Regions from separate parts of the Pelosinus baikalensis genome, predicted to be linked through region 2. Evidence: riboswitches for the same ligand, from Rfam matches in the RefSeq annotation. Region 2 holds a riboswitch; the other holds the start of a gene.

Region 1 (7,039 bases), on a different contig from region 2:
TTATTCTTTTCAATGCCGCCAATGGCAACAACAGGTACCGAGACTCCCTCTTTTATTCTCCTAAAAGCTGCTATACTCACATGATCAGCATCGCTTTTTGTCCTGGTAGGAAATACGGCGCCGACTCCTAAATAGTCCGCCCCTTCATCTTGGGCTTTCACAGCCTCTTCCAAAGTGGAGGCTGATACACCAATGATTTTAGTAGGACCAAGTAATTTTCGTGCTACTGCTAAAGGCATATCTTCTTGTCCAATATGTACACCGTCAGCATCAATCGCTAAAGCAATATCGATCCGGTCATTGATTATGAAAGGGACCTTATATTTTCCAGTAATATGTTTTAACACCAAGGCTAACTCAAAAAAATCTAAAGTAGACACATTCTTCTCACGAATCTGTACTAAAGTAGCACCTCCTTTAATAGCCTCTTCCACTGTTGCCGCTAAATCCTTATTCCCCAGTAACTCTCGATCCGTTACTAAATATAAGGAGTAATCAACTGCTTTTTTATCCATTGGAAATGACACCGCCTTTCTTCATAAGCTCAGGTGTCATAGCCCACACGGCATCAAACAGCCGCATCCGAAAAGTACCGATTCCTTCTCCTGCCTGCAAAGACTGCTGTGCCAATTCCCCGGCTAAGCCCATGGTCATAATGCCTGCTGCCGCTCCCACAAACCACTCCTCAGTTGCTCCACAAAAAGAAGCAACCAATGATGTAGCCATACATCCTGTACCTGTAACTTGAGATAAAATAGGATGACCATTATTAATCAAGCAAACTTGATCTCCCTGAGCAATAATATCTTGCTTTCCGGTAATCGCAATTACACAGTTAAGCTTTTTAGAAAGCAGTTTGGCTACTGTTATTCCATCTTCTTCATCAGCAGTCGAATCAACACCCTTAATCTGCGCATCCAAGCCAGCCAAAATCTTCATTTCCGACATATTGCCACGAATGACCGACGGCCCCACTTCTTCTATGATTCGCTTGGCAGTGGCAGTTCGAAGACTGGTTGCTCCCACTCCCACGGGATCAAAAACAATGGGAATCCCTCGTTCTTTCGCCTTTTTGCCAACCGCCAGCATGGACTCAATACTCCGCGAATTTAAAGTTCCTATATTTAATACCAAAGAAGAAGCAAAGGAAACCATTTCTTCTACTTCTCCTATATCATCTGCCATAACAGGAGAAGCACCAATAGCCAGAGTTATATTGGCACAATCGTTCACTGTCACATAGTTCGTAATATGATGTACCAGAGGCTTTTTGTTTTTTACAGTTATGAGGCTGTCGGATATTTTTTGCAGGATTTCCATTCTTTTGTATACCCCCAAATGATTTTATAAAGTAGTGACGTAAAGAGTAGGACCGGTATGGTTGCTCCCAGTACAAACTCCATGGTAATAAACTGATGATACATAATAACCCCTAAGGCCCAAACTGCTAGGGCACTCCAATTTACAAGAAGTTCCGGACGCAATTGCCTATTTTTAATAATAAAATACTCAGTTAATAGTACCGCAAATAATGGAGCAAAAACAGATCCAATGGCAAGGAGGAAATTTTCATACTGCTCAATATTCACCCACAAAGCAATCCCCGTGCCAATCACCGTCATAACTAAAGCAATTCTTTTCTCATCTAGCTTCGGAAAAATATTAGCGAAACTAACACCAGCAGAATAAGCATCTAAAAAAGTAGTTGTTACTGTTGCCAGCACAATAATGCCTAGAGCTGATAATCCTAAATTAGCGGCCAGCATCATGGTAGAAGGTTTGGGATTACCTGCTATAATAGCAGCGCCTAAGCCAATCAGATACATCCAGCAGCTACCTATAAAATAACCTAGCCCGCTGCCCAAAGCTGCACTTGTTCTGCTTTTAGCAAAGCGTGTATAGTCAGCAATCAGCGGCAGCCAGGACAATGGCATAATAACACTCAATTCTAATGCCTCACCAAAAGACATTCCTCCAATAGGCGGTGCACTTAAAGCGGTACTATCTTTAAATACTACATTGCTCAATAGTACCGTAATACCAAACAACAAAAACACGGCTAACATATTCACTTTCTTTAAGCCGCCCTCTCTACCAAGAGCGATCCACAGAAGAACTAAGCCGCCAATCCCCATGCTCCAAAGAGAGAGCTGATCCATTCCCCACAGCATTTTGCTGATTTCATTAGCTGACCGGGCTGCAGCAATAATCATAACTGCTGTCCACCCTACAAGCTGCAGCACATTTAACACTGAAAATAAATAAGATCCATATACGCCAAAAGAAATACGAGTAGAGACGATAGCTGGTATCCTTTCCTGGGTACCAATGATACCGCCCAGCACCAAAATAATTACACCAACCACATGACCAATCACAATGGCTATTACTCCGCTTTGAAAGCCAAGAGGAGCTAATAACCCTCCTGTTAAGATTTCAGCAATGGATATTGCCGCACCAAACCATAAAAATAAAAAGTGATTAAAACCTAATGCATTATTACTTGTTTCATTCGTCATTTAACATACCTGCGCCTTTATATAAATTATAAAAATGATGAACAGGACCAACACCTTTGCCAATAGCAAAGGAGTGTTCAATCGCCGTGTGAATATATTCCTTCCCCCTAGAAACTGCCTCTTGCGCAGAATACCCCCTAGCCAAATTGGCAGCAATTGCAGCTGACAAGGTGCAGCCTGTGCCATGGGTATTTTGCGTAGCAATTCGAGGTGTACTCAAATATTGATAACTTTCTCCATCAAATAAAATATCGGTAGCATCATCTTCCCGATGTCCGCCCTTTAGCAGTACATACTTCGGTCCTAATTGATGAATGAATTTAGCAGCTTCTTCCATATCCTTCAAGCTATGAATCCTTAGCCCACTGATTTCCTCTGCCTCGGGAATGTTGGGCGTTACAACCGATGCTAAGGGTAGTAGGTAAGAGATCAATGCCTCTACCGCCTCGGGCTGCAACAAATAGTAACCGCTTTTCGATATCATTACAGGATCTACGACAATGTTCTGGGCATTATATTTTTTAAGACCATTTGCTATGGCTTTAATCGTTTCCGTACGAGAAACCATGCCAATTTTAACAGCATCTACTGTAATGTCATCAAAAATAGCTTCGATCTGTTTATCAATCACAGCTATATCAATATCCTGTACAGCAAATACGCCTTGTGTATTTTGCGCTGTCACTGCTGTAATCACACTCATACCAAATACCCCATGTGCCGAAAAAGCCTTTAAATCTGCTTGAATACCAGCCCCGCCACTTGAATCAGAACCAGCTATCGTTAGTACCTTCTTCATATAAGTTCCCCCTCTATTATAAATAAGAAAAATGCTGCGAGTTCTTGCGACTATAACAAAAAACATTTTGAACTGCGAAGGTCACGAAGAAGTACAAAGAACACGAAGGGTCTGTTTATATCTTTTTGACCGAGTCTTCGCATCTTCGTGTTTCATTGTTTTTTTAACTGCTCCTGATCATAATAAAAAAGCACATCCATAAGGATGCGCTTTAGCATACAAAGACTCTATAGCTCATCCCTCCGCTGGCATTACCCAGATCAGGTTAAAAAGGGTCATAGATTTCAGATCTATCTCTCAGCCGGCTCCTCCAGCTCCCCTTGACATGAATTATTCTTTTCCAGGCTCATCGTAACATATCTTACCTATCTTTTCAACCAAAGGATTTTACCGTTTGGCTTATAATTTGCAAATTTGCTGCCAAATATCAGTCTGACTCGCAGGCCTTCTAGGCTCTTTTAATCATGAAAGAACCTCTTCCTCATTTAATATTGTATTCCTGTCCAGTTAAGAAAATAAACCCACTTATAAAAAGTGGGTTCATTTTCACTGCTATCTATTTTGCAAGACCTTCAACATTAAGAAACATCAATCTCTTTTTTATGCTTCTTTAATTTTTTAATGGAACCCACACCCTGTTCAATCAGGACAAACAGTACAGGGATTAAGAATATTCCCAGGATTGTCGCTGCCAGCATGCCGCCAACAACTGCCGTTCCCATAGAATTTCTAGCACCAGCACCAGCACCTGTAGCAACTACAAGAGGCAAACATCCAATAATGAAAGCTAATGACGTCATTATGATAGGACGTAACCGTAATTTAGCTGCCTCAATAGCGGCTGCAACGGGTTCCATTCCCTTATCAACCCTAACTTTGGCATATTCTACAATTAGAATTGCATTCTTAGCCGACAATCCAATGAGCATAACCATCCCAATTTGCATGTAAACATCATTTTGTAAATTACGTACGAATTGGAATAAAAATGCGCCGAATATACCTGTAGGGACTGATAAAAGAACTGCAAAAGGTATACCAAAACTTTCGTAAAGAGCTGCCAAGCATAAGAACACAAACAACAATGCAAAACCAAAGACATAAGGAGCACGACCACCAGATATCTTTTCTTCACGACTCTGATCAGCCCATTCATAGCCAAAACCACTAGGCAATGTCTGTGCTGCCACTTCTTCCAGTGCAGTTAATGCTTGCCCAGAGCTATATCCTAGAGCTGGATTACCCCCTACTTGAATCGTTCTGTACCCATTAAATCGTTTAATTACAGGAGGTGCTGTAATTGTTTGCGGTTTTAATAAGGTATTTAAAGGTACCATGGCTCCAGATGAACTACGGACAAAGAAGAAACGAGTTCCCTCTACATCATTACGGAACTGCTGTTCCGCTTGCATAACCACTTTATAAGATCGACCAAAACGGTTAAAATCATTAACCTGCACCCCACCAAGAAAGGTCTGTAATGCAGTAAATACATCGTTTACGGGAACGCCTAACTGCTCTGCTTTTTCTCGATCTACATCAAAACGATAACCAGGAGTATCAATTCCAAAAGTAGAGTAAATCATCCCAATTTCTGGACGCTTACGAGCAGCAGCCATAAATTCCTTAGAAACCCTATCTATTTCTTCAATGGTATTGCCGCCTTTATCTTGAATCATCATGGTAAAGCCACCTACGGTGCCAATACCCGGTAAGGAAGGAGCATTAAAGGAAACAACCTTGGCCTCAGGAACACGGGAACCATTTATCAAAACTTTCATAACTTGCTGCTCAACACCTAGTCCTGGCGCTGTTCGTTCATCCCAGTCCTTAAGTTTTGTAAAAACAATCGCAGAATTTGCTTTCTGAGCACCAGCCAAAATATCATAACCTTGAACTACAATAGTATCCTCTACACCTGGCAGAGCACGCATATCTTTTGCTATTTTATTAGCAACAGTAGCGGTACGACTCGCACTTGCCGCCTCGGGTAAGCTAATACTTGAAATAAAGTACCCTTGGTCTTCACTAGGAACAAAGGAAGACGGTACTAATTGAAATAGCTTCCCAGTCACTAGCAATAGTAATACCAAGAACACAATACCTAAAACTGACCGTTTAATTAGTTTCGCCAAACCTCTACCATATCGTTCTATTGTCGCCTCAAACACATCATTGAATTTGTTGAAGAATTTCTCTAACATACCTGAATGAGCATTGGGATCATGAGGTTTCAGGATTAACGCACAAAGTGCCGGCGTTAAAGATAAAGCAACAATGGCAGACAATGCCATCGACACTGCTATGGTTAGAGCAAACTGTTTGTATAAAACACCTGTTGTTCCTCCAAAAAAAGCGACAGGAATAAATACAGATGCCAACACAAAGGCAATCGCAACAACGGGACCTGATACTTCACTCATAGCCAATTTCGTTGCTTCTTTGGGAGTCATGCCATTATATCGCATATGATGCTCCACTGCTTCAATTACAATGATCGCATCATCTACCACAAGCCCTATGGCCAATACCATGGCAAAAAGGGTCAGAGTATTAATAGAAAAGCCCATCACCATAAACGCACCAAAAGTTCCAATTAAAGAAACCGGAATGGCGAGCATTGGAATGAGAGTAGCACGCCAGCTTTGCAGAAATAAAAATACGACTAAAAGCACCAGTACCAGTGCTTCTGCAAAAGTTTTCGCAACTTCCTTCATAGATTCTCGTACGAATTTCGTATTATCTACGACCGAATAATAAGCAACATCCGAAGGAAACTTCTTGGATGCTTCTTCTAATTTTTCCTGAACCTGCGTAATGGTTTCTAATGCGTTTGCATCAGTCGTGAGTTGGACAGCAAAAGCTACTGCATCATGTCCATTAAGAAAAGACTGGAAGCCATACTCTTTGCCTCCCATTTCAACTTTGGCTATGTCTTTTATACGAATAAAGTTGCCATTCTGAGAGTTAACAATAATATTTTCAAACTCTTTTGGCTCAGTTAAACGCCCTTGTACTCTTGCCGTATATTGAAATTCTTGCTGAGAAGAAGTCGGTCTTTGACCAATGGTTCCCGCTGGAGCCTGGATATTCTGAGCACTAATAGCAGTCGAGACGTCACTCCCCGTGAGTTTCAACTGAGCCATTTTATCTGGCTGCAGCCAGATTCTCATACCATAATCGGCACCATATTCCATGATGTTCCCTACACCTTTGATTCTTTTCAAGTCTTCGATAAGGTAAATGCTGCCATAATTCTTTAAGAAAGTACTATCATAGCTTCCATTAGGAGACCATAATGTAAAGATTAGAGAATTATCTGGAGAAACTTTACGAGTTGTAAGACCTGCTGTGGTAACTTCCGAAGGAAGAGACGCATTGGCTTGTGCTACCCGATTTTGGGTTTGTACCGTTGCCATATCAGGATTTTTACTCAAATCAAACTTTGCAGTCAACGAGTAGGAACCTGAATCAGAACTCGTTGATTGCATCGAAACCATATCTTCTGTCCCATTGACTTGTAGTTCAATCAATTGGGCCATCGTCTGTTCTACAACTTCAGCATTCGCACCAGTATAACTACCACTTACACTAACTTGCGGCGGTGTAATTTGCGGATATTGGGCTATCGGCAAATTAAACGCTGAGATTGAGCCAATTAATACAATAACAATCGATAATACAATCGCAAAAATGGGACGATCAATAAAAAACTTAGCCA
Region 2 (7,039 bases):
TCATGCCTAGCTTCGATAGCAAAATACAGTTTATTTTTCTAGAGAAAATGGCGATGTCTGAAGTGTTGGAGAAGATAGCTGCTCTTTCTGATGATACAGTAGTCTTGCTGATGACTTTCAATGTGGATAAAGATGAAACTATTTTTAGCTATGAAGAAGCAGGGAAACTAATTGGAGCGAATAGTAAGGTGCCTGTATACTGCTTTTGGGATTTTTATTTAAAGTCTGGTATGTTGGGCGGTAAGGTAACCAGTGGGTTTAATCAAGGGAAAATAGCTGGTGAATTAGCTCGGAAAGTTGTCTTCGAAAGAATTCCTCCAGTTGATCTACCTGTGATAAAGGAAAGTATTCAGCAGTATATGTTTGATTATCATGCATTGCGTAAGGCTGGAATTAAAGAAGAAGCCTTGCCTGTCGGCAGTGTTGTTGTAAATAGTCCTATTACCTTCTATGAGACATATAAATATTTAGTGTGGTTCTTAACAGTGGTATTTATGATATTGCTATTGCTGGTTGCCATATTGGCGATTAATATAAACAGTCGAAAAAAAGTTGAAGAAGAAATTCGTCATTTGAATAGGGAACTAGAGAATCAAGTATCCGAGCGAACAAGGGCATTGCAGGATACGAATTCTGCAATGCGGCATACCTTAGAAGATTTGCAGCAAACTCGTAGTCATTTAGTAGAGGTTGAAAAGATGGCTTTATTAGGAGAGTTAGTAGCGGGTGTGGCACATGAAATTAATACGCCAGTGGGGAATAGCATTACGGCAATTTCCCATTTGTCAGAGAAAACAGGCGAATTGGATCGGAAATTTTCAGATGGACAGATGAAAAAAACAGATTTACAAATGTATTTAGAGTCTTCGAATCATGTAAGTAAGATTATTTTTACGAATCTGGAACGGGCTGCTGAATTAATCCGCAGTTTCAAAAAAGTGGCAGTTGATCAATTGGTGGAAGAACGACGCAGTTTTCAATTGGAAGAATACATACAAGATGTATTGGTAAGTTTGAGACCGCAATTAAAAAAGACCCATCACAAGGTAAATGTGAATTGTCCAGAGGCAATTAAAGTCTATTGGTATCCCGGGGCTTTTTGGCAAATCATTTCGAATATGTTAAATAACTCTATCATGCATGCTTACGAGCCAGATGATGCTGGCACGATTACCATTGGAATTTCTTACTCAGCTGGGATCATCACCTTAACCTATGCAGATGATGGAAAAGGGATGGCACCGGAGGTGCAGAAGAAGATATTTGATCCTTTTTTCACCACTCGTCGAGGTACTGGCGGTACTGGTCTTGGTATGCATATCGTATACAACTTGGTTGTTTTTAAAATGGAGGGTACGATTGAATGTGCCAGTCAGTTAGGGGTTGGTACTGTGTTTACAGTAAAGCTTCCTGAACGTATCCAAGGAAAAGGAGAAACGAATCATGTATGATGAATTATTATTTGCAGATGAAACCGATGTAGTAGAGCCAAAGATAGTTGATAAGATAAAGGTTTTAATTGTTGATGATGAAGAAGAAGTGCATATTGTTACGAAGCTCGTATTAAATGATTTTGTTTTTGAAGGAAAAAAGATTGAGCTGCTCAGCGTTTACTCTGCCAGTGAGGCGAAGGAAGTATTACTTAAGCATGAAGATATTGCCCTTATTTTATTAGATGTAGTTATGGAAAGGGCGGATGCTGGTTTGCAGCTGGTGAAGTATATTCGGGAAGTGATGGGCAATAACCTAGTTCGGATTGTATTACGTACAGGGCAGCCAGGGGAAGCCCCGGAGGCAAGAGTCATTGTAGAATATGATATTAATGATTATAAAGAAAAGACAGAGCTGACAGCGCAAAAGCTGCTGACAACTTTGATTTCTGCTTTGCGTTCCCATCGAGATTTGTTGACAATTGCCATGAATAAAAGAGGTTTAGAAAAGATTATTGAGTCTTCACCGGAAATTTTCCGCATGCAATCGATGCAGAATTTTGCAACTGGCGTATTAATGCAGCTGATTGCTATGTTAAGGCTAAACAAAAATAGTTTGTATTTGAAAGTATCCAGCTTTGCTGCTACCCGTAAAAAGGATGGTGAAATTAAAGTATTGGCAGCAACTGGTGATTTTCACATACAAAATTATGAGAAGCTTTCTCAAGATATACATGACAAGCTGGACTATGTCCTGGCGGCAAAACAAAGTATATTCTTAGAAGATTATTTTATCTTATATTGGCAAAGTGCTGATGAACATGTATATTTGATTTACATGGAAGGCGATCAAAGACTTAGCGATCTGGACCGACGCCTATTAGATGTTTTTTGTCTGAATGTTTCATCTGCTTTTGAAAATTTAAAACTGCATTTAGAGATGTATGATACGCAGCGGGAAGTTTTCTTTCGTTTGGCGGAGGTGGCAGAAACAAGATCCAAAGAAACGGGCAATCATGTACGGCGTGTAGCAGAATATGCTCGTCTTTTAGCAATGAAATACGGGTTGTCAGAAAAAGATGTAAATACCCTTCACTTAGCTGCTCCCATGCATGATATCGGCAAATTGGGTATACCTGATGAAATCTTAAATAAACCAGGGAAATTAACGCCGAAAGAGTTTGAAATTATTAAGCTTCATGCTAATATTGGATATGATATGTTAAAGGGGTCCCATTTGCATATGTTGCAGGCAGCGGCTATTATTGCAAAAGAACATCATGAGCGATATGATGGAACAGGATATTCTTCTGGATTACAAGGTAATGAGATTCATATTTTTGCTAGAATAACAGCCGTAGCGGATGTGTTTGATGCGCTGAGCTGTAACCGGGTATATAAGAAAGCTTGGCCATTGGAAGATGTATTATCTTATTTCCAGGAAGCTAAAGGAGGGCAGTTTGATCCTGAATTGGTAGAGTTGCTTTTTAGCAATTTAGATGAATTCTTGCAGGTGCAGGAAAAATTTGCAGATGATTTTCATCATACAAGTGTTTAAAAATAGGCAGAATAATACTTAAATAAATGGAGGTTGAAATACAACATGAGTCTACATATTAATGCAAAAAAAGGTGAAATTGCCAGTACGGTGCTAATGCCTGGTGATCCTCTAAGGGCTAAATTTATTGCTGAGAACTTTTTAGAAGATGCAGTTTGCTATAATGAGGTTCGGGGCATGTATGGATACACTGGATTTTATAATGGGAAAAAAGTTTCAGTGCAAGGTTCGGGAATGGGAATCCCTTCCATATCGATTTATGCTAGTGAACTAATGACAAGTTATGATGTGAAAAATATTATTCGTATTGGTACTTGTGGTTCGCTGCAAGAACACGTAAAGATCAAAGATGTTGTTTTGGCTATGGCAGCATCTCACGATTCCAATATTAATCTTCAACGTTTTGCAGGTATGACCTATGCACCGACTGCCAGCTTTCAGCTATTAAAAAAAGCATACGATGTTGCTGCGAGTTTAGGGATTGAAGCAAAAGTGGGGAATGTGTTAACAACCGATACGTTTTATCATGATGACCCTGAAGATTGGAAACGCTGGATGAAATTCGGTGTTTTGGCAGTAGAAATGGAGACGGCAGGGTTATATACCTTAGCTGCCAAACATGGTGTAAGTGCTTTGACCATTGTTACAGTGAGCGATAGCTTAGTAACAGGTGAGGCTACATCGGCAGCAGAACGTCAAACCACTTTTACGCAAATGATGAAAATTGCTCTTTCGATGGCAGAATAAAAACATTGCATATTAGAGGTACCTGTATTATACTTTAGTCAATCGAATAATAATGCTAGGGGAGCCGTTTGGCAGAGCGGGAAGAAATTCCTGACCCTTTGAACCTGATGTGGTTAGTACCAACGTAGGGAAGCTGCTTTATATTTATAGCAATTGATATAAGCTTATCCTTTTTGGGGATAAGCTTTTTTATTTAGAAATAAATCAGTATAATACGATTCGAAAACAATTGAATAATTGGCTGGGGGAGCCGTTTGGCAGAGCGGGAATAAAAATTCCTGACCCTTTGAACCTGATGTGGTTAGTACCAACGTAGGGAAGCTGTTTTTATATATTTTATATAAATATTGATAAAAGCTTATCCTCTTTGGATAGGCTTTTTTATTATATTGAGGAGGTGAATGGGGTGGAGGTAGTGTTAAATGGAACAGTTGCGAATGTAGATAAGGAGATGAATTTGTGGGAGTTTTTGCTTTCTAAGGAACTGGATCTTGAAACAATTATTGTAGAATATAATGAGGTAATTGTAAAAAAGCAAGAATGGAATATGATTATTCTGCAAGATAAAGATCGTTTAGAAGTATTGAAATTTGTTGGCGGAGGTTGATTAAAATAATGGATCAATTAGTAATTGGCGGTAGAAGCCTGCAGAGTCGTTTATTTATTGGTACAGGTAAGTATTCAGCAGATACGCTGATTCCTGAGATTGTTAAAAAATCTGGCTCAGAGGTTATAACAGTGGCGTTACGCAGGATTGATTTTAATTCTCCTACGGGGAATGTGATGGATCATATTCCTTCCGGCATGCAGCTATTACCTAATACTTCTGGGGCCAGAAATGCCCAAGAAGCAATACGGATCGCTCGCTTAGCAAAAGCGGCGGGGTGTGGTAATTGGATTAAAATAGAAGTCATTTCGGATAATAAATATTTGCTGCCCGATGGTTACGAAACCATTAAGGCCACAGAAGTTCTAGCAGGAGAAGGGTTCGTTGTATTACCTTATATCAGTCCGGATTTAATGGTGGCTAAGCAACTAGTTGAAGTTGGTGCAGCGGCAGTTATGCCCCTGGGTGCGCCGATTGGCAGTAATCGAGGATTAAAAACCAAGGAACTTCTGAGAATTCTGATAGAGGAAATTGCTTTGCCTGTAATTGTTGATGCAGGTATTGGTAAGCCTTCGGATGCCTGTGAGGCTATGGAAATGGGAGCAGCAGCTTGTTTGTTAAATACTGCTATTGCCAGTGCCAACCAGCCAGAATTAATGGCGGAGGCATTTGGCATGGCTGTAGCTGCTGGACGAAAAGCGTATTTGGCAGGACTGGGACGTTCTGAGAAGTATGCTAGTTCATCATCACCTCTTACAGGATTTTTACATAGTAGTATCTCGGAAAATCCTATTTAGGACGACAAAGGATAAACATAACTAACGCTTCAGCCTGCTACTTAACCTACGCTTATAGTTATGTTCGTCCTTTGCCTGTTTATGGCTATAGATAGTTCTTCTCCGAGAGAATACACATAATTAGGGGAGGGGAGAATATGAGTTTTTATGACGAGTATTTACAGTATTCAGAAGCAGATATGGAAGAAGTCTTTCAGCATACAACTTCTGCAGACATTGAAAGGATTATTGGAAAAGACAGATTGACCCCAAGGGATTTTCTAGCCTTACTGTCACCTAAAGCAGAAGATTATTTGGAATGGATGGCACAAAAAGCGAATCAATTGACGGTACAGAACTTTGGACGTGTCATTTTACTCTATACGCCAATGTATTTGTCAGATTACTGCACGAATAAATGTACGTATTGTGGCTTTAACGTAACCAATGCCTTTACTCGTAAGCAATTGACCATGGAAGAAGTGGAAAAAGAAGCGCAAACGGTTGCAGCTTCAGGGATTCAGCACATTCTAATTCTTACAGGTGATGCTCCTGCCATTGCGGGTGTTCCTTACATGAAAGAGTGTGTGGCAATCTTAAAGCGCTATTTTTCATCCATTGCGATCGAAGTCTATGCGATGGAAGAAGAAGAATACGCTCAATTAATGGAAGCAGGGGTAGAAAGCATGACGATGTACCAGGAAACATATAATCCGATTCTGTATGATCGTCTTCATGTAAAAGGTCCTAAGAAGGACTATCGTTACCGTTTAGATGCACCGGAGCGAGCTTGTAAGGCTGGTATGCGAGCGGTTAATATTGGTGCTTTATTAGGTCTTGATGATTGGCGGAGGGATGGTTTTTTTACAGGACTGCATGCTAATTATTTGCAAAATAAATATCCGGGTGTCGAAGTGAGTATTTCCTTGCCTCGCATACGTCCTACTATGGGGAACTGCGAGACGGGAAATAGTGTAAATGATAAAAGCATCGTGCAATTTATGACGGCTTTTCGCTTGTTTATGCCAAGGGCGGGTATGCCTCTTTCTACCAGAGAAAATGCAGAATTCCGCAATCACGCGATTAAATTAGGTATTACCAAAATGTCTGCCGGTGTACAGACGGCCGTAGGGGGGCATATTGATAGCCAGGAAAACTCTGGTCAGTTTGCTGTCTCTGACACTCGCAATGTAAAAGAAATGTCAGATGCGATCCTGCAATTAGGATATCAGCCTGTGTTTAAAGATTGGCAAGCTATATGACGAAGAAACAAAAGGGGGGAGTGAGTGGTATGAACCGGAAGAATCCTTTACCTACTGATTTATATTGTATTACAGCAGAAGACTATTCTTTAGGGCGCAGCAATGTTGAGATCGTAAAACAATGGATTGCTGCGGGCATCAAGGTAATTCAATATCGTGAAAAAGACAAGGATATGAAAAAAAAGTATGAAGAATGCAAGATCATACGGGAACTAACCAAAGAGGCTGGCGTTATGTTCATTGTAAATGATGATATTGATTTGGCTATGATGGTACAGGCTGATGGAGTACATATTGGCCAAGATGATTTTCCCTTAGAAGCTGTACGACAGCTGGTTGGCGATCAAATGATCATTGGTATTTCTACTCATTCGCCGGAGCAAGCACAAGGCGCAGTCAAATCCGGGGCTGATTACATAGGGGTAGGACCCATTTTTAAAACCTCCACCAAGAAAAACGTGTGCGATCCAGTTGGTTTAGAATATTTGAAATATGTAGTTGATAATATATCCATTCCTTCTGTGGCGATTGGAGGAATCAAAGAAAGTAATGTGATCGAGGTTGTTCATTGTGGTGCAAAATGTATTGCCATGGTAACAGAAATCACTCAGGCTCAAGATATTGGCAAAAAGATTAATGGGATCAGAAAAATAATAAAA

What was found. Region 2 has a riboswitch for thiamine pyrophosphate ahead of thiS (sulfur carrier protein ThiS). Riboswitches for the same ligand answer to the same signal wherever they lie in the genome.
Region 1: linked by a shared signal. The riboswitch ahead of thiD (bifunctional hydroxymethylpyrimidine kinase/phosphomethylpyrimidine kinase) and the one ahead of thiS (sulfur carrier protein ThiS) in region 2 are both predicted to bind thiamine pyrophosphate.

What each region holds. Positions count from the first base shown of each region.
Region 1 covers NZ_JAJHJB010000025.1:61,041-68,079, forward strand. The annotation lists gene thiE (thiamine phosphate synthase) at 1-515, opposite strand, end outside; gene thiM (hydroxyethylthiazole kinase) at 508-1,320, opposite strand; gene cytX (putative hydroxymethylpyrimidine transporter CytX) at 1,284-2,519, opposite strand; gene thiD (bifunctional hydroxymethylpyrimidine kinase/phosphomethylpyrimidine kinase) at 2,509-3,318, opposite strand; TPP riboswitch at 3,539-3,649, opposite strand; gene LMF89_RS16595 (efflux RND transporter permease subunit) at 3,897-7,039, opposite strand, start outside.
Region 2 covers NZ_JAJHJB010000015.1:39,063-46,101, reverse strand. The annotation lists gene LMF89_RS12065 (sensor histidine kinase) at 1-1,451, shown strand, start outside; gene LMF89_RS12060 (DUF3369 domain-containing protein) at 1,444-2,988, shown strand; gene deoD (purine-nucleoside phosphorylase) at 3,034-3,735, shown strand; TPP riboswitch at 3,783-3,883, shown strand; TPP riboswitch at 3,969-4,071, shown strand; gene thiS (sulfur carrier protein ThiS) at 4,142-4,342, shown strand; gene LMF89_RS12045 (thiazole synthase) at 4,348-5,139, shown strand; gene thiH (2-iminoacetate synthase ThiH) at 5,277-6,380, shown strand; gene thiE (thiamine phosphate synthase) at 6,410-7,039, shown strand, end outside.